DNA from 2 places in the Cellulosimicrobium sp. ES-005 genome. Region 1 is predicted to be linked to the other one. Evidence: riboswitches for the same ligand, from Rfam matches in the RefSeq annotation. Region 1 holds a riboswitch; the other holds the start of a gene.
What was found. Region 1 has a riboswitch for S-adenosylmethionine ahead of ABRQ22_RS16205 (aminotransferase class V-fold PLP-dependent enzyme). Riboswitches for the same ligand answer to the same signal wherever they lie in the genome.

Region 1 (11,489 bases):
CGGCCCACTGGCGCAGGCGGTCCACGTCGTCGTCGGAGAACCGGAACCGGCGCCGGACCGGCGCGCTCGCCGCGAGGTCGAGCACCTCCGACGCCGTGACGCGGCCGTCTGCGAGGCGCAGCAGGGTGGCGAGCAGCGCGAGCACGGGGTTGGTCGTCCCGGCGCCGCGGTCGGCGAGGCTGACCCGCAGGCGCTGACCGGGGTGCGCGTCCTCGCCGAGCTCGGGGACCGCGCCGAACGTCGCCGTGACGAGGGGCGCGAACGTCTCGACGTCGGGGCACAGCACGATCACGTCGCGCGCCTGGAGCGTCGGGTCGGCGGAGAACAGGCCGACCAGCGTCTCGCGCAGGACCTCGACCTGGCGCGCGCGGCCGTGGCACGCGAGCACCTGCACGGACCGGTCCGCCGGATCGAGCAGGTGCGCGCCGGCGGGCTCGTCCGCCCGCAGCGCGGACTGCAGCGCGCCGAGCAGCGTCGGGGGGGTCGGCGCGGCCGCGTGGTGCGTCTCGACCGACTCACCGGCTGAGAGCCGGAGCTGCAGCTCGACCGCGTCACGGCCGGTCGACGCGAGGAACGGGTGCCGGGCGAGCGTGGGCAGGTCTGCGCGACGTCGCGTGCCTGCGTGGTCCGGGGCGGTGTCCTCGGTGAGGTCGTCGCTCGTGGCGGGGGCGCCGTCGTAAGCCGCGACCTTCTCCCACAGCGCGGGCGACGGGTGCACGAGCCACAGGTGGACGTCGCGGTGCTCGGCGAGCGCGTGCAGCACGCGCAGCTCGTCCTCCGGGAGCCGCGTCGGGCCGAACACGGACAGCCGCGGCGGGAGGTCGACGGCCGCGGGGTCGGCGCGGAGCGCGGCGACCGCGTCCTCGACACGACGTGCGGGGTCCGTGGCCGGGACGCGGTCGACCAGGCGGCGCCAGAGCTCGGGCTGCCAGGCGAGGTCGTCCGGGGTGTCGCCGGACTCCGCGACCGGGGACGCCGCCGACCACGCGAGCACGACCTCGGGCCGCTGCCGCGCGTAGTCGACGAGCAGGTCCGCGAGCCGGCGCGCGAGCGTCAGGCGCCGGCCCCGCCGAACCTCGTCGCCCGGGTCGCCGACGTACCGCGCGAGCGGTGCCGCCCACGGCTCGGCGAGGTGCGCGTCGAGCACCTCGAGCACCGACCAGGCGAGCCGCTCGGGGCGCCACGGGTCGTCGTCGGGGGCGAGGTCGGTGAGGTCCGCGACGACCTGCTCCACGAGCCGGCGCGGGCCGCGGAAGTCCACGTTCGCGCAGATCCCCGACGTCTCGCCCGCGCCCAGGTGGTGCGAGAGCCGCTGCGCGAGCCACCGCTCGACCCCGCGCGTCGGGACGGCCACGACGTCCGGCGTGAACGGGTCCTCCGGCGCCTCGGCGAGCACGGCGGCGAGCGGCGCCACGAGCGCCTCGGCACGCTCGGAGCGGTGCACGTGCAGCAAGGGGACCCCTGTCGGTGGTGGCGGACCGGTCGTCGCGCCCGCCGGTCGGCCGGGCGCTACGAGGAATCTACGAGGTGCGTCCCACACCGTCGAACCGCCGTCCACATCGTCGGGAACGACGGTGCCGTCCTGGGCGGACGTGCCGGCTGACGCACGCCCGACCGAGAGGCGCACGCCGGAGCGCGTCGCTCCCTCGGACGTGCGTCACTTGACCTCCGGCTCAGCGCGCCGTGCGACGAACACCCACTCGCGGCCCGGGCGGTCGGGCGCGTCGCGGACGTCCACGACCTCGAAGCCGCACGCCACCAGCGACGCCTCGACCTCGTCGCGCTCGCGGAAGCGCAGCGTCGAGTCGGAGTGCAGCTCGGTGCCGTCGGGCAGCACGGTCGTGTCGTGGAAGGACACGAACGGGAGCGACACGTCGGTGAGGTCGGTCCACGACTCGACCGGCCCGACGTCGGGCACGTCCACGCGTACGGTCGTCGCCTCGCGGACCCAGCCCTCCCAGGCCCGGCGCGCGGGGTCGCGCGTCTCGAAGACCAGCCACCCGTCCGGGACCAGCGCGGAGCGGACGCCGCGCAGCGTCGCGGCCCACGCGTCGTCGGTGAGGAACACCTGCGCGACGTTCGCCGTCATCGTCGCGAGGTCGACCCGGAGCGGCGGGAGCGTCGTCGCGTCGCCGTGCAGCCAGCGCACGCGGTCGGCGCCCGGCTTGGTGCGCGCGACGTCGAGCGACGCGCCCGCCGGGTCGACGCCGACCACCTCGATCCCACGCCCTGCCAGGAGGCACGCGAACGTCCCGGTGCCGCACCCGACGTCGAGCACGCGCCGCGCGCCGAGCTCGTCGACGATCGCGACGTACGCGTCGAGGTCGCTGCGGTCCGGGTCGAGCGGGTCGTAGAGCGCGGCGAGGCGAGGGTCGTCGAAGATCGCGTCGGGCATCCCCCGACGCTACGAAGGCCCGCACGGCCGGTCCACACCATTCCGGAGCACGCGCCGACCAGGCGCCTGTTGCCCGCCGACCATGCTGTCGTGGCCCGTCCCGACGCCGGGACGGGCCACGACCACATCGTCGGCGCGAGGGTCGTCAGGCGTCGAGCGCCTGCTCCACGTCCTCGATGACGTCGAGCGGGTCTTCCAGACCCACCGACAGGCGCACGGTCGTCTCCGCGATCCCGACGGCGGCGCGGCCCTCGGGGCCGAGCTTGCGGTGCGTCGTCGTGGCGGGGTGCGTGATCAGCGACTTCGCGTCGCCGAGGTTGTTGGAGATGTCGACGACCTGGAGCGCGTCGAGGAACGTGAACGCGCGCTTCTTCGCCGTCTCGGGGTCGGTGCCCTCGGGGACGGCGAGGTCGAACGTCACGACCGTGCCGCCGCCGCTCTGCTGCGACCGCGCGAGCTCGCGCTGCGGGTGCGACGCGAGGAACGGGTAGCGCACGCGGCCGATCCCGGGGAGCTGCTCGAGCGCCTCGGCGACCTGCGCGGCCGCCGCGTTCTGCGCCGCGACGCGCACCGGCAGCGTCTCCAGGCCCTTGAGCAGCACCCACGCGTTGAAGGCCGAGAGCGACGGCCCCGTGTTGCGGAGGAACGTCTGCACGGGCCCGTTGACGTACTCCTCGGTCCCGAGGATCGCGCCGCCGAGCACGCGGCCCTGCCCGTCGATGTGCTTGGTCGCCGAGTACACGACGACGTCCGCGCCGAGCTCGAGCGGCTTCTGCAGCAGCGGCGTCGCGAAGACGTTGTCGAGCACCACCACCGCGCCCGCGGCGTGCGCGAGCTCGCTCACGCGCCGCGCGTCGACGATGTCCTGCATGGGGTTGGACGGCGTCTCGAAGAACACGACGTCCGCGGGCGTGGACAGTGCTTCCTCCCACTGGGAGGGCACGTGCCCGTCGACGTAGTCCGTCCGGACGCCCCACTTGGCGAAGATCTCGTCGAAGATGACGATGCTCGACCCGAACAGCGCACGTGCCGCGACGATCCGCGACCCGGAACCGACGAGCGCGGCGAGCGACGTGAACACCGCGGACATGCCGGACGCCGTCGCGTAGCAGGCCTCGGCACCCTCGAGCAGGCGCAGGCGCTCCTCGAACGCGTGCACCGTCGGGTTGCCGTAGCGCGAGTAGACGAACCGGTCGAGCTCGCCCTTGAACGCCGCCTCGGCGTCGGCGGCGCGGTCGTACGTGTACCCCTGTGTGAGGAACAACGCCTCGGAGGTCTCCTGGAACTCCGTGCGGTGGTGGCCGCCGCGCACGGCGAGCGTCGCGGGGCGCGCGCTCGCGGGCAGGGGCTTGCGGCCGGAGCCGCCGGGGACGCTCCCGGGCTGCGCGGCGCTCACCGGGCGGCCTCGTCGTAGGTCGTGGTGGGCAGGCCGCGCACCTTCCAGCCCTCGACGTCGCGCAGGCCCGAGAGCCCCTGGGCGCCCTCGAAGCCCTCGAGCACGTTGTACGACGGCCCGAGACCGGCGGCCGTGGCCGCGCGCGCGGCGCCGATCGACCGCTGGCCCGAGCGGCACAGGAACACGACGGGACGCTCGTCGCCGGGCGTGAGACCCGCCTCGACGAGCTGGTTCACGAAGCGCGGGTTGGGCCCGGCCGGGGTCACCCACTCGTCGAACACGACGTCGCGGTCGAGGTCCGTGGCGTCGGGAACGCCGATGGTGCGCCACTCGCCCTCGGTGCGGACGTCCACGAGGACGGCGCGCTCGTCGTTCGTCAGCAGGTCCCACGCCTGCTGGGGGGTGAGGTCGCCGGCGTAGCCGACGGCGGGTCGCGCGTCGGGTACGGCCGACGTCTGCTGGGACTGGTCGCTCATGAGTCCTCCTCCATCGATCGTGGCAGTAGCACCCTGCGCCCGGCCGCCTCGCGACGGACCGGGGGGTTGCTGCGGCGTCGACGTGCCACGTCACTCGGCCGCTCCGGATGGTTGCTCGGGATCGTACGCCACCCGTCCGACGCGTGGAACGCCCGTCTCGGGGAGCGGCCTCCGGGAGGGGGTGCCCGACGTCGGACGGTCGCGCTAGCGTGATCGCGCGCCGGGGCGGGGGTCCCGGGAGAGAAAGGGGGGAGACGGTGGCCAGCGTGCGACGACGGGCGGTGGGCGCGGCCGTGGCGGCCGGCGTGGTCGGGACGGGCGTCGTCCTGCTGTGGACGGCGCCCGGAGGCGAGGACGCCCCGCAGACGGTGGTGCACGTCGTCGGGGACGCGGTCCCCGGGCTGCCCACCGAGCGGCCGCGGGTCGTCCAGGTCGAACCCGACGAGGACCTCGTCTCGCCCTTCCCCTCCCGAGAGGCGCTCGACGGTGACGCGCACACGGGGGAGCCGATCGACCTGGCCGAGCACACCGTCGGCGGGTACGAGGGCTGGTGGACCTCGGACGGCGACGGCGAGGCGTGCGACGCCTACGCCGACGCGCACCCGGAGGTCGTGCTGGTCAGCACGCGCACCGGTGAGGTCGTCGAGGCGCACACGAACGGCGTACGGCTCCAGCGTCCTCCGCAGACGCCACCGGGAGACCCTGCCGAGTGGCCGCCCGACTCGGTCGTCGTCCTCGACGCGCGGACCGGCGCGGTGCTCGACGCGTTCGAGGTCGACGAGTCCGGGTGGCGCCTCGACCTGCCCATGGACTGCGTCCCGCCATCCGAGACACCGTGACCACCGGTTGACACGCTCCGTCCCGCGCGCACATCCTGGACGCAGGTCATGAGTGCCAGCGTGAAACCCCGGTTTGCTGGCCGGCAACCCTCCTCTCGCGGCGGGGTGCCCCGGGTGACGACCAGGCCGTACGCCGACCGGCGCGCGGCAAGCGCGGGGATCACCGTCCCCGGACTGCCCTCGGAGGACTGTGTCATGACTGCTCTCGCCCACGTCTCGTGTCCGACCGAGGTCTCGGAGGCCCCCGACCTCGCAGCGGTCGCCGGCGCGCCCGCGCTCCTGCCCGTCGTCGGCGCGGACACGCTCGTCCCGCTCGTCGACGGCCGGAGCGTCCCGTACGCGAACCTCGACGTGGCGGCGTCGGCGCCGGCGCTCCGCTCGGTCGCGGACCGCGTGACCGAGGTGCTGCCGCTCTACGCGAGCGTGCACCGGGGCGCCGGGTACCTGTCGCAGGTCTCGACCGCGCTCTACGAGGCCTCGCGCCGCACGATCGGCGCGTTCGTCGGCGCGCGCGAGGACGACGTCACGGTCGTCACGCGCAACACGACCGACTCGCTCAACCTGCTCGCGGGCTGCGTCCCGGCGAACGCGGACGGGACGCCCGGGCGCGTGCTCGTCCTCGACGTCGAGCACCACGCGAACCTCCTGCCGTGGCAGCGCACGGGCGGCGCGACGGTCCTCGCCGGCGGCGCGTCCGTTGCGGAGACGCTGTCCGGCCTGCGCACCGAGCTCGCACGCTTCCCGTACGCGCTGGTCGCCGTGACCGGGGCGTCGAACGTCACGGGCGAGTCGCTCCCCGTCGCGGACGTCGTGCGGGCCGCCCACGACGCCGGCGCGCGCGTCGTGCTCGACGGCGCCCAGCTCGTCCCGCACCGCGGGTTCTCCCTCGCGGGCTCCGGGGTCGACTACGTCGCGTTCTCCGGACACAAGACGTACGCGCCGTTCGGCGCAGGCGCGCTCGTGGGTCGCCGCGACTGGCTCGACGCGGGGACCCCGTACCTCGCCGGGGGCGGGGCGGTGCGGCAGGTCGCTCTCACCGGCACGCAGTGGCAGACGGCGCCCGCGCGCCACGAGGCAGGGTCGCCGAACGTCGTGGGCGCCGCGGCGCTCGCGGCCGCGTGCGACGCGCTCGCGGCGCTCGACCCGGCCGACCTCCACGCCCACGAGGCGACCCTGCGCGCCGCGCTCGTCGCGGGCGTCTCGGCGGTCCCGGGCGTGCGCGTCGTGCGGGTCTGGGAGGACGCCGTCGACCCGGTCGGCGTCGTGACGTTCTCCGTCGAGGGCCACGACCCGGGCCTCGTCGCCGCGTACCTCTCCGCCGAGCACGGCATCGGCGTGCGCGACGGTCGCTTCTGCGCCCACCCGCTGCTCGCGCGCCTCGGGTACGACGCGGGCGCCATCCGGGCGTCGGTCGGTGTCGGGACGACGGGTGCCGACGTCGTCCGCCTCGTCGAGGCCGTGCGGTCGTACGTGGAACAGGGGCCGACGACGCGGTACGAGGTCGTCGACGGCTGCTGGGCCGTCGCCGACGACCCGCGCCCGGTACCGGCGGGCTCGGGCCTGGAGGGCCTCTTCGCGACCGCCGCGGCGGGCTTCCTCGCCGACGCCGCGGGGTGCGGCCCCGCCGCATGACCACGAGATAGCGACCTCCCGCCGAGGGAGCGACGTGCAGCCCCGTCGAGGCACCGGACGTCGCTACCTCGGACGGGCGTCGCTCTCTCGCGGCCGCTCGGGCAGCTGTTCACCCGAGCGTCGACGAGCGTTGTCCACCGTGTCGCCGGAGCCTCTTGGCGGCGTCGTCCGCGTGTGCTCTGATATGCGCTGTGCTGCACGACGTCGTCCTCTCGGGGCACGGCTTCCGCCTGGAGCCGTTGGCCCTGGAGCACGCTGAGACACTGGCCGGCCTCGTCGACGAGGCGATGTGGTCAGGCATGAGCATCCCCATGCCCTTCGGGGTCGCGGGGATGGCCGAGCTGGTGGCCGCGACGCGCGCCGCGCCCGACCTGACGGGCTTCGTCGTGCGCGCCACCGGCCCCGACGGGGCCCCGGGCGACGTGCTCGGCAGCACGGCGTTTCGCGACCTGTCGCTCGTCGACCGCCGGGTCGAGGTCGGCCGGACGTTCTACGCCCGCTCCACGTGGGGGAGCCTCGTCAACCCCGTGACCAAGTGGCTGTTGCTGCGGCACGCGTTCGAGACGTGGGACGTGCACCGTGTCGGCTTCCGCGTCGACACGCGCAACACGCGCTCGCTCGGGGCCATGCGGCGGCTCGGCGCCTACGAGGAGGGCGTCATGCGCGGCCACCGCACCGCGCCCGACGGGACGCGCGCCGACTCCGTGATGTTCTCGATCCTCGCGCCCGAGTGGCCGACCGTCGAGGTCGGCCTCCTGGAGCGCATCAACGCGCCACGCGTCGTGCCCGTGCTCGCCCCGGCGCACCCGGTGGCCCCGCTCCCGCTCGCCGCGTCGTAGACCCGTCGCCCCGGCCGGCAGGCTCGACGGCGGTGCCGCGGACGCGGAACGCCGCGAGGGCCCCGCCGGAGCGGAGCCCTCGCGAGCAGATCAGGGGCAGGGACTAGCGGTCGAACGCGTCCTTGACGTCGTCGCCCGCCTGCTTGACGTCAGCCTTCGCCTGGTCCTTCTTGCCCTCGGCCTCGAGCCGCTCGTTGTCCGTGAGCTTGCCCGCGCCCTCCTTGAGCTTGCCACCCGCCTCCTCGGCGGCGTGCTTGGCCTTGTCTCCGAGTCCCATGAGTGCTCCTCTCGTCGGTACCGCTCGACCGTAGGCACGGTCCCGGTCGCTCGCACGCGGTCGGGCACCCCGGGTGTGGTGGGATGTGCGGGTGCTGCACGACACCACCCTCGAAGGCTTCGGAGTCCGCCTCGTCCCGCTCGACGAGAGCCATGCGCCCGCGCTCGGAGCGCTCGTCGACGACGGCATCTGGGCCGGCATGTCCAGCCGCGTGCCGAGCGGGACCGACGCGATGGCCGGGTACGTCCGGGACGCCGTCGCCGCCCCCGGGAGGCTCGCGTTCGCCGTCGTCGGCCCCGGGACCGATGCCGCGACCGACGGCGCCGACGTCGTCCGCGGGTCGACGTCCCTCTACGAGTGGGTGCCCTCCCAGGGCCGGATCGAGCTCGGCTCGACGTTCTACGCGCGCGAGTGGTGGGGCGGCGTGACCAACCCGGCGTGCAAGTACCTGCTGCTGCGGCACGCGTTCGAGGACCTGGGCGTCGCGCGCGTCGCGCTGCGGGCCGACGCGCGCAACAGCCGGTCCATCGGCGCGATCCGGCGTCTGGGCGCCGTGCCCGAGGGCGTGCTCCGCAGCCACCGCGTCGCGCCCGACGGGTCGCGCCAGGACACCGCCTACTTCTCGGTCCTGCTCGACGAGTGGCCGACCGTCCGCGACGGCCTGCTGGCCCGTCTGGCCTGATCGGCGGGCTCGCCGAGCACGAGCCTCCGTGGCGTCGAGAACGGGTTGGTGTCGCTATCCGCTCGACAGCGACACCAACCCCGTGTTCGGCAGCGGGGCGTCAGGGGCGGGGGGTGACCCGGCCTGCGAGGTGGAGGCGGCCCTTGCCGTCCCACGCCTGGTAGACGACGCCCGTCGTCGGGTCGCCCGCGCCGTCCGGTACGGCGGGCGGGACCTGCCCGACGGCGTCCCGCACCGCGGCGGGCACGTCGCCCGCCGGGCGCAGCGCCACGTCGACGGTGCTCGGCAGGAGGACCGGCTTGGCGAACGAGACCGTCCAGTCGTAGGCGTCACCGCGGCGGGGCCCCGACTCGGCGAGCGCCCGCGCGGCGGTGTACATGCCGTGCGCGATGGCGCGCGGGAACCCGAACGCCTTGGCGCCGAGCCCCGACGTGTGGATCGGGTTCCGGTCGCCGGAGACGGCCGCGTACGCGCGGCCCGTCCCGGCGCCGAGCGCCCAGCGCGCCGTCGGGAGCGGCGCGACGAAGGCGTCGACGCCCGAGGTGGCCTCGGTGTCCTCGTCCGCCGGGTCGCCTGGGAGCGTGACGCCCTTCGCGAGGTACGTCGAGACGCCGCGGTACGCGAGCGTCGTCGCCGACAGGCCGCTGCCCGCCGCGCGCTCGTCGTCGGTGCGCTCGACGGAGACCTCGGTGACGAGGTCCACCTGGACCCCGCGCCGGTGCGGCCGCAGCCGCTCCGCCCAGGCGCGCACCTCGAGCGTGTCCCCGAGCCGCACCGGACGCAGCACGGACACCGCGTTCGCGAGGTGCACCATGCCGAGCAGCGGCAGCGGGAAGTCCGTCCGGACCATGACGGCCGTCGCGAGGGGGAAGCCGAGCACGTGCAGGTACCCGGCGGGCAGCACCTCCGACGGGGCCTCGCCCACGAGGCGCGCGTACCGCGCGAGGTGCGCGGCGCTGCCCACGTGGCCGGGCGCGGCGTCGTCGCCCGTCGGCACGCCCGCGACGCGGTACGTGACGTCGGGCAGCGCGAGGTCGCGTCGGCCGCCGCCCCCGGGGAGGCGGTGCGCCGCCGCGATCCGGCCCGACGCCGCGACCCCGCGCACGTACAGCCCGCCGAGCCCCGGGATCGCGGGCAGCGTCTCGACGCGCGCGGGGGCGGTCCCGGCGGGAGCGGCAGCGGCGCCGTCGGGCGACCTGGGCGCGGCGGTCACCGGCCCACCACGTTCTGCCCGCACACGCGCAGCACCTGCCCGTTGACGCCCGCGGCCCCGGGCGACGCGAGGAACGCGATCGCCTCGGCGACGTCCACGGGCTGGCCGCCCTGCTGGAGCGACGCGACGCGACGCGCGACCTCGCGCTGGACGAACGGGATCGACGCCGTCATGTCCGTCTCGATGAACCCCGGCGCGACGGCGTTCGCCGTGCCCCCGACCTCGGCGAGACGACGCGCGAACGCCCGCGTGTGGCCGATGACGCCCGCCTTCGAGAACGCGTAGTTCGCCTGGCCGCGGTTGCCCGCGATGCCGCTCGTCGACGCGAGCGACACGACGCGCGGCGCGGACGAGAACCCGTTCGCGCCGAGCAGGTACTCCGTGATGCGGAGCTGCGCGGCGAGGTTCACCGCGATCACGGCGTCCCACTTGTCCGCGGACATGTTGGCGAGCAGCTTGTCGCGCAGGATCCCCGCGTTGTGCACCAGGACGTCGAGCCCGCCGTGCCGCGCGCGGGCGTGCTCGAGGATGCGCGCGCCCGCGTCGTCGGCGGTCACGTCGAGCTGCAGCGCCGTGCCCCTGATCTCGTTCGCGACCTTGGCGAGCGCCTCGCCCGCCGCGGGCACGTCCACCACGACCACCTTCGCGCCGTCGCGCGCGAGCGTCCGGGCGACCTGCGCGCCGATGCCGCGCGCCGCGCCGGTCACGACGGCGACCTTGCCGGCGAGCGGCTGGTCGGCTCCGGCGGCCGTCCCACCCGCCGAGGGAGAGCCCTGGTCCGCGGGCGTGGCGGCGCCGACCCGGAGGAGCTGGCCGTCGACGAACGCGGACCTGGCGGACAGGAAGAAGCGGAGGGTCGCGAGGACGCTCGGGCTGTCGAGGGGGGCGTCGTCGGTCACCTGGATGCCGTTGCCGGTCGCGCCGTAGCGCAGCTCCTTCGCGACGGAGCGCAGGAACCCGTCGACGCCCTCGCGGGCGGCGGCGAGCTCGGGAGAGTCGGTGTCGGCGGGGGCGCGCGAGATCGTCACGACGCGGCCGTTCGGCGCGAGGCGGCGCAGCGTCGCCGAGAGCGCCATGACGGGCGCCGACGCGTCCTCCGGGCGCTCGATCTCGCTGAGCACGACGACGACCGCGCCCCAGCGGGTCGTGTCGTCCGGGGTCTGGCGGACGTCGAGGTCCCAGGCGAGCAGGGCCTCGGCGACGCGGTCGGCGTCGTCGCGCACGCCTGGCGTCCCGCCGAGGACGAGCACGGGCCCGACGGTGAGCGGGTCGCCCGCACGGAAGCGGCGCAGGACCGCGGGGCGCGGGAGGCCCAGCTTCTTGGCGAGCGTCTTCGTGAAGCCGGAGTTGACGGCCTGGACGTAGGAGTCGGTCACGGTGGTTCCTCTCGGGTCGTCGGGCCGTCAGGCGGGGGTGTCGGTCGCGGGGACGGACTCGAGGATCGCGGCGACGCCGAGACCACCCGCGGCGCACACGGAGATCAGCGCCCGTGCGGGCGCCCCGGTCTCGGCGGTGCGCTGCGCGAGGAGCTTGGCCGCCGTCGCGACGATGCGGCCGCCGGTCGCGGCGAAGGGGTGGCCCGCGGCGAGCGAGGAGCCGTTGACGTTGAGCCGCGAGCGGTCGATCGACCCGAGCGCGCCGTCGAGACCCAGCTCGGTGCGGCAGTACTCGTCGTCCTCCCAGGCCTTGAGCGTCGTGAGGACCGTGGAGGCGAACGCCTCGTGGATCTCGTACAGGTCG
Region 2 (11,489 bases), 940 kb from region 1:
GGTGACCGGCGTCCAGCCGGGTGCCTCCGCGTACCAGTCGTTCGCGACGCGCTCGACCTCGGTCGAGGCGGGCACCGCCCAGGTGTCCGCGACGGGCGGCGACCTGACGTTCCAGGCGGACGTCGCCTACGAGGCCGCGACCTGCGGCTGAGCTGAGACCCCGGGGCGGGCGGCGTGAGCCGTCCGCCCCGGGACGGACCGGGCGGGGGCGGCAGCACGAGCCGTCCCCGCCCGTCCCGTCTCACCCCCCTTCTCCACCCCGGTGGTCCCGAGGCGCACCCCTCGCACGGGCGGAGCGTGGTCCGACGGCGCTCCCACCCTCGCGTAGGGTGCTGACCTCACCTCACGGTCCGCGCAGGACCCGCACGAGCTCCTGCACCCGACCGGCTCTCTCCGCACGACGTCCCTCGACGAGGAGGACTGCCCATGGCGCTCGGACGCCTCCTGCACCGGACCGGACGGTTCGCCGCGCGTCGCCGTGGCGTCGTCCTCGGGGTCTGGGCGGTCCTCCTCGTCCTCGGCGCGGTGCTCGGCGGCGCCGTCTTCGACAAGACCACCGACGTCGATCCCGCCCCGCCCGGGAGCCCCTCCGCCCTCGCGGCCGAGCGTCTCGACGAGCTCCAGCCCGAGGGCGAGACCGTCGTCGCCGTCCTGTCCGGGCGCGACTACTTCTCCACGGAGCTGATCGCCCAGGCGAGCGAGGTGATGCACGGCATCCGGGCGATGCCGGGCGTCGTCGAGCTGTTCGACGCGTACACCGGTGGCGGCCTCATCGCCGACGACGGCCAGGGCTCGCTCGTGATCGTCGAGCTCGACCCCGCGCTGTCCGACGACGACGCCCTCGCCCTCGCGCACCAGGTCGCCGACGCGCTCCACACCGTCGACACCCCCGAGGTCCTCGTCGGCGGGGCGCTGCTCGCCGAGGAGGCGTTCGTCGACCAGGCGATCACCGACGCCGCCGTGGGCGAGGGCGTGGCGATCGCCGTCCTGCTGGTCGTGCTCGTCGTCGTCCTCGGCGGCCTGCGCGCGGGCCTGGTGCCGCTGCTGTCCGCGCTCGCCGCCATCGCGGTCGCGCTGCTCGTGCTCAGCGGCCTGCTGGGGATCGTGCCCGTCAACGAGTTCGCGGTGAACGTCGTGACTCTGCTCGGCCTCGGGCTCACGGTCGACTACTCCTTGCTCGTCCTGGCGCGCTTCCGCGAGGAGCGCGCCGAGCACCCGGGCCTCCCGCTCGACGAGCTCGTCGGGCGCACGCTCGCCACCGCCGGGCGCGCCGTCCTCGCGTCCGGGCTGGCCGTCGCGATCGCCCTGACCGGCCTGCTCCTGCTCGGCGACTCGCTGCTCTCCGGCATGGCCGTCGGCGGCGCCGTGGTGGTGCTCGTCGCGACCGCCGCCGGGCTGACGCTCGTGCCCGCGCTCGTCGCGACCTGGCACCGCGCCATCCCCGCCCCGGGAGCCCGCACCTGGTCCCACCCGTGGACCGGTCGCGGCGGGGCCGGGACGCTCGGGCGCCTCGCGCGCACCGCCCAGCGGCACGCCGTGCTCGTCACGCTCGGCGCGACCGCCCTCCTCCTCGCGCTCGCCGCGCCGCTCGGCTCGATGACGCTCGGCAGCTCCGAGGTCCACTCCCTGCCCGCCGACGCCGAGGCGCGCCTCGCCGCCGACGCGTCGACGTCGCGCTTCGCCGACCTCGGCGTCACCCCGATCACCGTGCTCGTCGAGGCGCCCCGCGGCGACGAGGCCGCCTCCGCCTACCTCGACCGCGTCGCGGCCCTGCCGGGCGTCGAGGACGCGATGCAGGACACCGACTACCCGTCCGAGGTCCTCGTCGTCGACGTCACGCCCGACGTCGGCGAGGGCGGCGACGCGACCGCCGCCGAGGCCCAGGACCTGCTGCGCGCGATCCGCGCGATCGACACGGGCGACCTCGACGTGCACGTCGCCGGTCCGGCCGCCGAGGTCGTCGACACCCAGGAGCACCTCGCGCAGCGCCTCCCGCTCGCCGCGGGCGTCGTCGTGCTCGCGACGTTCGTGCTCCTCTTCCTGCTCACCGGCTCGCTCGTCGTGCCGCTCAAGGCGCTCGTGATGAACCTGCTCACGCTCGCCGCGACGCTCGGCGTCCTCGTCTCGGTGTTCCAGCACGGCGTCGGGGCCTCGCTGCTCGGGTTCGAGCCGTGGGGTGCGCTCGACGTCACGACGCCCCTGCTCATCGGCATGCTCGTGTTCGGTCTGTCCACCGACTACGAGGTGTTCCTCCTCGCGCGCACGGCCGAGGAGTGGCGCGCCCGCACGCCCGGGGAGGACCTGCGCGCCGCGAACGACCGGGCCGTGCTCCGCGGCATCACCGCGACCGGCCCGGTCATCACGACGGCCGCCGTCGCCATCGGCATCGTGTTCCTCGGTTTCGCGGCGGGCGAGCTCGTCGCGATGAAGGAGGTCGGCGTCGGCATGGCCGTCGCCGTGCTCCTCGACGTGACCGTCGTGCGCGGCCTCCTCCTCCCGGCGACCATGACGCTTCTCGGGCGATGGAACTGGTGGCCGTCGTGGCGGGACGGTTCCGAGGGTTCAGTCCGGGCGAGGGCTCCGCGGGGGCGCGACGGGTCTTCCATCCGCCGCTCGTCCCTCGCGGCTCCCGCCAGACCCACCACGACCCGTCACACCCCCGCTCCGCCCTCGCCCTCGGCGTCCGGCTCACCCTCCGCGCCGCCGAGGTAGAGCCCTGGTAGGCCCAGGTAGAGCCCTGGTCTGCCGAGGTAGAGCCTTGGTCTGCCGAGGTAGAGGTCTGGTGGGCCGAGGGAGAGCCGTGGTGCGTCAGGCGTCGCGCATGACCTCGGCGACGAAGCGGGCGGAGCGCTCGCGGAGGCCGTCGACGCGGAGCTCGACGAACAGCTCGCGCATCGACTCGTCGTCGCCGATCTCGGTGCGGGTCGGGGTGCGGCGCACGTTCTGCGAGCACAGGAAGTGGGTGCAGATGAGGGTGCCGACGGTGTTGCCGCGGCGCCCGGCGGCGCCGGCGCGCCGCGCGACGTAGAGGCTCACGTCGTCCGTGACGACGACGTCCTCGCACCACGCGCAGACGGCGCGCTTGCGCATGCCGCCCGTCTTGGCGTCGGTGGAGCGCAGCAGGACGCCGCGCGGCTCGCCGTCGACCTCGACGACGGCGTACGCGAGCAGCGGCGCCTTGCGGTCGCGCCACCCGAGGTAGTCGAGGCGGTCCCAGTCGAGCGAGTCGAGCTCGGGGAGGGTCGCCTGCGCGGCCTCGCGCTTGGAGGCGTTGACGAACGACGCGCGGATCTGCTTCTCGGTCAGGGGGTTCATGGGTTCAGGGCTTCCGTGTCGGTACGGTCCCACCCTGCCCGACGGCGTGCGGCGGCGCAGGCGGCCGGCTCACCGCGACGCGGGGTCGCGGTGGCCGCACGACGACGGCGCTCGTCCGAGGCGGGGAAGGCGGGGAGGACGGCATGCCCGCTACCGCCGTCGCCAAGACCTGCTGGGTGCGGGGGAAATGTCGTCAGGAACGCGTCGTGACGACGAATCCCAGCACTCAGCGGGGCGGGGCGCCTTGTCGGCGTCCGGAGGGTGGTCTCAGCGGGAGACGGTGCGGGAGGGGAGGGTGCCCGAGCAGGCCGCCATGGCCACCTCGCAGCCTGCGGTGCTGTGCATCCGCGTCTCCTCGTCCCGTGCGGTGCGCCCGTCCGGCGCGACCTGAACCGTGGCCGTGCCCGACCGGCACGACGAACGGCTGCCCTCGGCAACCGTCACCCTCGATGGTGCGCCTCGCACACCGCCGTCGTCAACGTGATTCCCCCTCGCACGGCGAGACCGGTCGTCGCCGAACCCGGGGTTCCTCCCCAGGCTGCGCTCCACGTGGGGAGGAACCCCGGGTTCGGCGATGTCGCGACCGGTGACCTCCGGCGCCCGGAGAGGGACGAAAGACGACGCGGCGGGACGCCCGCGGGCGCGAGACTCGGAGGCTCCGCCACCCGTCGTCGAGGAGGATCCTCCGTGCCCGTCGCGCCGTCACCGTCCGAGACCGCCGTACCCGTGGGGGAGCGCCTGGTGTCCGTCGAGGTGGTGGTGCCGTCCGGGGTGTTCTGGTCGGGCCCGGCGCGCAGCGTCACGGTGCCGTCGGTGTCGGGCACGCTGGGGATCCTCGCGCGGCACCAGCCCGTCGCTGCGACCCTCACGGCGGGTCGCGTGCGGCTGCGGACCCCGGACCGTCCGACGGCGGAGCTGCGCATCGGCGGCGGCTTCCTCGTGGTCGACGACGACGAGGTGACGATCCTCGCCGACGACGCGACGTGGGTGCAGGCCCGGTAGCCCCTAGGCGGGGTCGGCCGCCGGACCGAGCTGCACGACGACGATCCGGTGCCCGTCCGGGTCGTGGACGTGCGCGAACCGGTCCCCGGACTCGGCGTCGGAGTCCGGCCCGACGAACGGCTCGACGCCCGCGGCGGCGAGCCGCGCGAGGGTCGCGTCGAGGTCGTCGACGTAGAGGACGAGGTTCGGCAGCCCGTGGCGCACGAGGGGTGCGCCGCCGTCGGGGAGCGGGACGAGCCACAGCCCGGGCTCGTCGACGCGGCCGGGTCCGACGTGCAGCAGCGGGAACCCGTCGGTCTCGCCGCGGAACAGCGTGCCGAACCCGAACCCGTCCGCCCAGAACGCGGCGCTCGCGTCGAGGTCGTGGCAGAGCAGGACCGTGCGGCCGATCGTCGTCGTCATGGCGGCGAGCCTAGGCCGTGCCGCCGACACCGCGCCCGCCCGGCGCCCGCCCTCACGGGCGCGCGTGCGCCGTCGGGCATACCGTGGACCGCATGGCGACCGACGGCGGCATCCGCAGGACGATCAGCGACCTCGTCGCGCAGGAGCGCGAGCTCCGCGAGCAGCTCGCGCACGGCGAGATCACCGGCGGGCAGGAGCACGAGCGACTGCGTGCGATCGAGGTCGAGCTCGACCAGTGCTGGGACCTGCTGCGCCAGCGCGACGCGGCCCGCGAGTTCGGGAGCGACCCGGATGCGGCGACCGTGCGCGACCCCGGTACGGTGGAGAACTACCTGGACTGATCGTCGCCGACGACGACGCCCGGGCCCACGCACCGACCTCAGAAGGAGAACGCCATGACCACGACCAGCGAGCAGGCGGCCGACAGCCCCCTCCCCACCGGGACGGAAGGCCGCGACATCCCCGGGCACGCGGGCGCGCTGGCGCGGTTCGTCGTCTCGTTCGCGCTGTTCGTCGGGGGCCTGGTCCTCATGGGGTCGGGCATGTCCGGCGTCGACGGCGGCGTGTGGCTCTTCGTCGGCGGGCTCCTCGCCGCGACGCTCGCGTTCGCCCTCCCGATGGCGGGGACGGGCACGACCGAGCGCTGACCGACACGACGCGGAGGCCGGGTCCCGACGGGACCCGGCCTCCGGCGTGTGCGGGGATCAGCCGAGCGTGGCGCGGACCGCCTTCGCCGCGGCGACCAGGTGCTCGAGGGACGGCACGGTCTCCTCGTAGCGGCGGGTCTTGAGGCCGCAGTCCGGGTTGACCCACACGACCGTCGGGTCGATCGACTTCACGGCGAGCTCCAGCAGCTCCGTGACCTCCTCCGTGGAGGGCACGCGCGGGCTGTGGATGTCGTAGACGCCCGGCCCGATGCCGCGGGAGTACCCGGCGTCGCGCAGCTCCGGCACGATCTCCATGCGGGAGCGCGCCGCCTCGACCGACGTCACGTCCGCGTCGAGGCCGTCGATCGCGCCGATGACCTCGCCGAACTCCGAGTAGCACAGGTGCGTGTGGATCTGCGTCGCGGCCTCGACGCCCGACGTCGCGAGCCGGAACGACCCGACGGACCAGTCGAGGTACGCCGGCTGGTCCGCGCGGCGCAGCGGCAGGAGCTCGCGCAGCGCGGGCTCGTCGACCTGCACGATCCCGATGCCCGCGGCCTCGAGGTCGGCGATCTCGTCGCGCAGCGCGAGGCCCACCTGGTTCGCGGTGTCGCCGAGCGGCTGGTCGTCGCGCACGAACGACCACGCGAGGATCGTCACCGGTCCGGTGAGCATGCCCTTGACGGGCTTCTCGGTGAGCGACGCCGTGTACGCGGACCACTCGACCGTGATCGGCGCGGGCCGCGTGACGTCGCCCCACAGGATCGGCGGGCGGACGCACCGCGACCCGTACGACTGGACCCAGCCGTTCGCCGTGACGGCGAACCCGTCGAGGTGCTCCGCGAAGTACTGCACCATGTCGTTGCGCTCGGGCTCGCCGTGCACGAGGACGTCGAGGCCCAGCTCCTCCTGGAGCGCGACCACGCGCGCGATCTCCTCGCGCATCGCGGCCGTGTAGTCCGCGTCCGAGAGCTCGCCCTTCGTCCACAGCGCGCGGGCGCGGCGGATCTCCGGCGTCTGCGGGAACGAGCCGATCGTGGTCGTCGGCAGCGGCGGCAGGTTCAGACGCTCCTGCTGCGCGGCCGCGCGCTCGGCGTAGTCACCGCGCGCGAAGTCCGAGTCCGTCAGCGCGGCGGCGCGCTCGCGCACCGCGGGCACGACGACGCCGCTCGCCGCGGCTCGCGAGGCCACCGCCGCGCGGGACGCCTCGATCTCGGCGGCGACGGCGTCGCGACCCTCCGTGAGCGCGCGGGCGAGCGTCGCGACCTCGCCGACCTTCTGGTCCGCGAACGCGAGCCAGTCGCGCAGGCGCGGGTCGAGCGTGGTGCCCGACGCGGTCCCCGCCTCGGCGAACACCTCGTCCTCCACGTCGTGCGGCACGTGCAGCAGCGACGTCGACGTCCCGACGGCGACCGCACCGGCGCCCAGCGTCTGGAGCGCGTCGACGACCTCGAGCTTCGCCGCGAGGTCCGCGCGCCACACGTTGTGCCCGTCGATCACGCCCGCGACGAGCGTCTTCCCTGCGAGGCCGGGGACGCCGCCGTCGGCCGCCGTCGGGACGGCGCCCTTGACGAGGTCGATCGCGATCGCCTCCACGTCGGTGCCCGCGAGGAGCGCGAGCCCGTCCCGCGCGTCGCCGCCGTCGTCCTCGGCACCGGCCTGCAGCCCGCCGAACGGCGCGGCGACGAGGATCGCGGGCCGCGCCCCCTGCGCCGAGCCCGGGATCTCTCCCGAGCCGGAGGACTCCGTGGGGAGCGACCCCGGGTTCGGCGCCGGGCGGAGGTCCGTCGCGAGGGTGCGGTAGGCCGACTCCACCGCTGCCGCGAGCTCCGTGAACGGCACGTCGACCGAGTCGGTGACCAGGATCGGCTCGTCGAGCTGGACCCACGGCGCGCCGGCGGCGGCGAGCGCGCGGAGCAGGTCGGCGTAGGCGGCGACGACGTCGTCGAGGCGGTCGAGCGGGCGGAAGCCTGCGACCGACGACGCAGCGTCGTCGGCGGCCTTCGAGAGCGCGAGGAACGTCACCGGCCCGACGACGACGGGTCGCGTGACGATGCCCGCCTCCTTGGCCTCGACGAACTCGCGCACGATGCGGTCGTCGACGAACCGGATCGGGGTGTCCGGGCCGATCTCGGGGACCAGGTAGTGGTAGTTCGTGTCGAACCACTTGGTCATCTCGAGCGGGGCGTCGTCGCCCTGGCCACGCGCCACGGTGAAGTAGCCCGCGAGGTCGAGGCGGCCCGCGTCGTCGGTGAGCGACGCGAACCGCGACGGGATCGCCCCGAGCGAGGCGGCGACGTCGAGCACCTGGTCGTAGTAGGAGAACGACCCGGGGACGGACGCGTCGTCGGCGCCGAGGCCGAGCTCGACGAGCCGGCGCACGGTCGCGAGGCGCAGCTCGCGGGCCGTGGCCTCGAGCTCGTCGGCCGACGTCTTGCCGGCCCAGAAGGCCTCGACGGCCTTCTTGAGCTCGCGGCGGCGCCCGATGCGGGGGTAGCCGAGCACGGTGCCGGCGGGGAATCCGGCCTGGATCTGGGTAGGGGAGGGTACGGAAGTGGCCATGATCGAAACCTCTTGCTGGTCCGGAGGACCGGTCAGACGGGCGTGCCGTGCGTGGCGGCGCTCGTCGGGGGCAGGGAGGTGCCGGTGACCCACGGCCCGCTGGCCAGGTCCGGGACGAGCGGGGTGGCGGCAGCGCTGGCGCTGCCCCCGGTCCCGCGCGACCCGCCGCCGAGGTGGACACCCTCGAGCAGGTCAAGAGCGGCGCGGTGCTTGTTGAACGTGTACACGTGCAGACCGGGCGCGCCCGCGTCGAGGACGCGCTGCGCGAGGTCGACCGAGTACGCGATCCCGTAGGCGTGCTGCGCCTCCGGGTCGGGCAGGGCGTCGAGCGCGTCCAGCAGGTGCTGGGGCGCGCGCACGCCCGTGAGCTCCTCGACGCGGCGGAGCCGTGCGGGCTCCGTCGTGGGCAGCAGCCCGGCGAGGATGGGGATCGTCACGCCGGCCGCGCGGGCCTCGGCGACGAAGTCGGTGTACGACGACGCGTCGTAGAAGAGCTGCGTGATCGCGAAGCTCGCGCCGGCCTGCTGCTTCTGGAACAGGCGGCGCACCTCCTGCGTGCGCGTCGTGCCGGCGGCGGGGTTGCCGTCGCAGAACGTCGCGACGGCGATCGTCAGCGGCCGGGCCGCGCCGCGCAGCGCCGCGGCCGGGTCGGCCGCGCACCGCGACGCCTCGACCTCGCGCAGGAGCGCGACGAGCTCGGTCGACGACCGGACGCCGTCGGGCGCGGGCTGCCAGTCAGGCTGGTCGCGCGGCGGGTCGCCCCGCAGCGCGAGGAAGCTCCGCACGCCCTCGTCGAGGAAGTCGGAGATGACCTCCTCGACGTCCTCGCGCGATGCCCCGACGCACGTGAGGTGCGCGATCGGCAGCACGGGCGTGCCCTGGAGCAGGCGGCCGACGACCTGGCGAGCCGTCGCGCGGTCGGTGCCCGCCGCGCCGTACGTCACGGACACGAAGTCGGGGTGCGTCGCGACGAGACGGCGTGCCGTCTCCCAGAACTTGGGCGCCGCGTCCGGGCGCCGCGGGGGCATGAGCTCGAACGAGACCGTGGGACGTGCCGCCCCGCCGTGCGCCTGCCCGACGGCGTCCGCGACGCTCACGACGTCGCCTCGCCGGGGCGCGCCACGGCACGCGGCGCCGGGACACGGAAGGGCGCGACCGCCGTCGGGCACGTGCCCGGACGGTGCGCGAAGGATGCCTCTGAGGTCATGCGTCACTCCATCGACCCTGGCGTTAGCACCTTTGTCCTCGGGAGGCTTCCGTCGGCGGGTTGCTGCGGTGTCGTCGAGCCAGGACTCTCGACCGCTCTGGATGGTTGCCACGATCCTACGGGCCATCCGGCATACGGTCGAGGGTGCCCGTCACGTGAGACGGGATGGCGTTGCCCGGGGGTGCCGTGACGTTCGGGGACGTGGGCCGGTGTCCGCGTCCCTGGACGGCGAGAACACGGTGTGAGTGCGATCGCAACAGGGTGACCCCGGGGGTGACCGCGGGTGAAGGATGCTGTGAGTGGTATCACGGGTGGGGCCGCCAAGCATGCTCTCGCCTGCGACGATGCGCGCCGTGGCTCTCAGGAGCGCTCAACTGGACGGTCGTTCAGGTCTACCGTCGAAAGGCGTGGTCGACCCGCTCTGACATGCGATCTGCCCGGCCCCTCTTGGCGGAGTACGAACCGGGCAGATCTCTCCCTCTCAAGGAAGGACCTCACTGTCCCATGCGTATCGCATCGGGGGCAATGCTCGGCGCTGCCCTCATCCTCAGCCTGTCCGCGGCACCCGCGCTCGCTGGCGGGTCCGACTCGCCCACGCCCTACCGCGTGGCCCCGGAAGGGCTCTATCTCCCCGCGGGTGACGCGTTCCCGGACGGTGGCCACGTGAACGTCCGCTACACGGTCGAGGGCGCCGAGCGGTCGGTCGGCATCCACTTCGAGACGCTCAACGACCAGCCGTCGGGCCGGTTCGTCGGCTCGAGCTTCCTCCCGTGGTCGGCGCTCGTCCACTCGGACGACTACTGCATCACGTGGGTCCAGGTCGCCCACTACGACGAGCACTTCGGTGAAGGCGGCCAGGATCCCGTCTGCTCGAGCGTGCCGTCGGACCCGGTTGAGCCGTCAGACCCGGTTGAGCCGTCGGATCCGGTCGAGCCGTCAGACCCGGCCGAGCCGACAGACCCGGCCGAGCCGACAGGCCCGGCCGAACCGACAGGTCCGGCCGAGCCCACGCACCCGGCGGACCCGAGCGATCCGGCGGAGCCTGTCGTGCCGTCGCAGCCCGTCGACATGGTCGTGGCCGAGCCGACCACGGACGCCATACCTGGTGCGGCGCAGCCCGCGGAGAAGGGAGAGCTGGCGGCGACGGGGCTTGAGACGGTGCCGGTCGCGGCGGCGTCCGGTGCGCTGCTCCTGGCCGGTGTCCTGCTCGTTGCCGGGCGCCGCCTCGTGCGCCTCCGCGAGGGCTGAGCGGGAGCCGGTTCCCGTGAGGTCGGGCCGTCGCTCCGTCCTGTGGTCACCCTCAGGATCACCCTCCGTACCTCCTGACTTCGCCGGTCCGTGAGGTTGTATCGGGGCAGACGTAGGGCGCGCGGTAACCGTGTCGCCCTGCGTCCTTGTGCCGGGCGCATGACGGATCACCCGTCGTGACTCCGGCCGACCGACGTCTGTCAGAGGTATGGAGCGGTGGCGGAGGCGAGAGACGGCGGACGACAGCGAGAGCAGGGTTCACCCTCGATCAGCGGGTGGCAGCAGGTGCTGACCGGTCGGGAAGAGGCGGGCGGCGCGGGACGGGCCGAGGTGGAAGCGGCGCTTCGCGGTCTGCTCCCGCGTCTGGCGACGACCTCTGCGGCGATCGAGCGTCCGCTCCTTGACGACACGCTCACGAGCACCACCCGTCACGTCCTGGTCCGCGCCGCGCGCGGCTTCGGGAAGACCGTGTCGGTCGCACGGTGGTCGCGGGCCGCGCTCGCCGAGGGCCAGGTGATCGTCTGGCTCTCGGCGTCCGCGAGCGACCCGGCGCGGCGGTGCATCGGTGCCGGAGAGCTCGCGGACCGCGTTCTCGACCAGGTGCGGTACGTGCTCCGGCCCACGGGGTCCACCGATCTCGACGGCGCGGGACCCGGGCGCCTCGGGGCGCTGCTCCGCGCTCTGGGCCCGGTGACCGTCGTCGTCGACGACGTCCGTGCAGGCCATGCAGGCCTCATCGACGCGGCCTGCGCGGCGGCGGTCGCTCTCGGGGCACGGGCGGTCGTGCTGAGCACCGTCGGTCCCACGCCCGTCCGGCGGGGCACAGGCATGGTCGAGGTCGGCATGGCTGCGCTCGCATGGAGCGCGCAGGACACGGTGCGCTTCGCCCGGGTGCGAGGGATCGAGATCACCGAGGAGGTGGCGGGGCTCGTCACCGACGGACTTGGCGGCTACCCGGCGTCGATCGTCACCGCGGTGGCCGACCTGGGTTCGGGCGGTTCGGGAGGAGTCGATCTCCACGACGCGGTCCCCGCCGTCGTCCGTCGAGAGACGACGCGAGCTCTGGGGTCGTTCGTGCCTCCGGAGATCATGCCCTTCCTCCTCGA

Region 2: another riboswitch for S-adenosylmethionine. It lies ahead of ABRQ22_RS11815 (methylenetetrahydrofolate reductase); the one in region 1 lies ahead of ABRQ22_RS16205 (aminotransferase class V-fold PLP-dependent enzyme).

Annotation. Positions count from the first base shown of each region.
Region 1 is NZ_CP159290.1:3,626,780-3,638,268, forward strand. Features, by position in the region: gene recC (exodeoxyribonuclease V subunit gamma) at 1-1,444, opposite strand, end outside; gene ABRQ22_RS16185 (class I SAM-dependent methyltransferase) at 1,658-2,395, opposite strand; gene ABRQ22_RS16190 (O-succinylhomoserine sulfhydrylase) at 2,541-3,740, opposite strand; gene ABRQ22_RS16195 (rhodanese-like domain-containing protein) at 3,788-4,267, opposite strand; gene ABRQ22_RS16200 (hypothetical protein) at 4,534-5,106, shown strand; SAM riboswitch class IV at 5,151-5,266, shown strand; gene ABRQ22_RS16205 (aminotransferase class V-fold PLP-dependent enzyme) at 5,302-6,738, shown strand; gene ABRQ22_RS16210 (GNAT family protein) at 6,930-7,577, shown strand; gene ABRQ22_RS16215 (CsbD family protein) at 7,681-7,854, opposite strand; gene ABRQ22_RS16220 (GNAT family protein) at 7,946-8,536, shown strand; gene ABRQ22_RS16225 (MaoC/PaaZ C-terminal domain-containing protein) at 8,637-9,749, opposite strand; gene ABRQ22_RS16230 (3-oxoacyl-ACP reductase) at 9,746-11,125, opposite strand; gene ABRQ22_RS16235 (acetyl-CoA C-acetyltransferase) at 11,153-11,489, opposite strand, start outside.
Region 2 is NZ_CP159290.1:2,688,497-2,699,985, reverse strand. Features, by position in the region: gene ABRQ22_RS11855 (family 16 glycoside hydrolase) at 1-151, shown strand, start outside; gene ABRQ22_RS11850 (efflux RND transporter permease subunit) at 427-2,712, shown strand; gene ABRQ22_RS11845 (FBP domain-containing protein) at 2,809-3,315, opposite strand; gene atpC (ATP synthase F1 subunit epsilon) at 4,003-4,317, shown strand; gene ABRQ22_RS11835 (VOC family protein) at 4,321-4,719, opposite strand; gene ABRQ22_RS11830 (DUF2630 family protein) at 4,812-5,060, shown strand; gene ABRQ22_RS11825 (hypothetical protein) at 5,115-5,366, shown strand; gene metE (5-methyltetrahydropteroyltriglutamate--homocysteine S-methyltransferase) at 5,424-7,928, opposite strand; gene ABRQ22_RS11815 (methylenetetrahydrofolate reductase) at 7,961-9,025, opposite strand; SAM riboswitch class I at 9,141-9,243, opposite strand; gene ABRQ22_RS11810 (hypothetical protein) at 9,640-10,383, shown strand; gene ABRQ22_RS11805 (LuxR C-terminal-related transcriptional regulator) at 10,714-11,489, shown strand, end outside.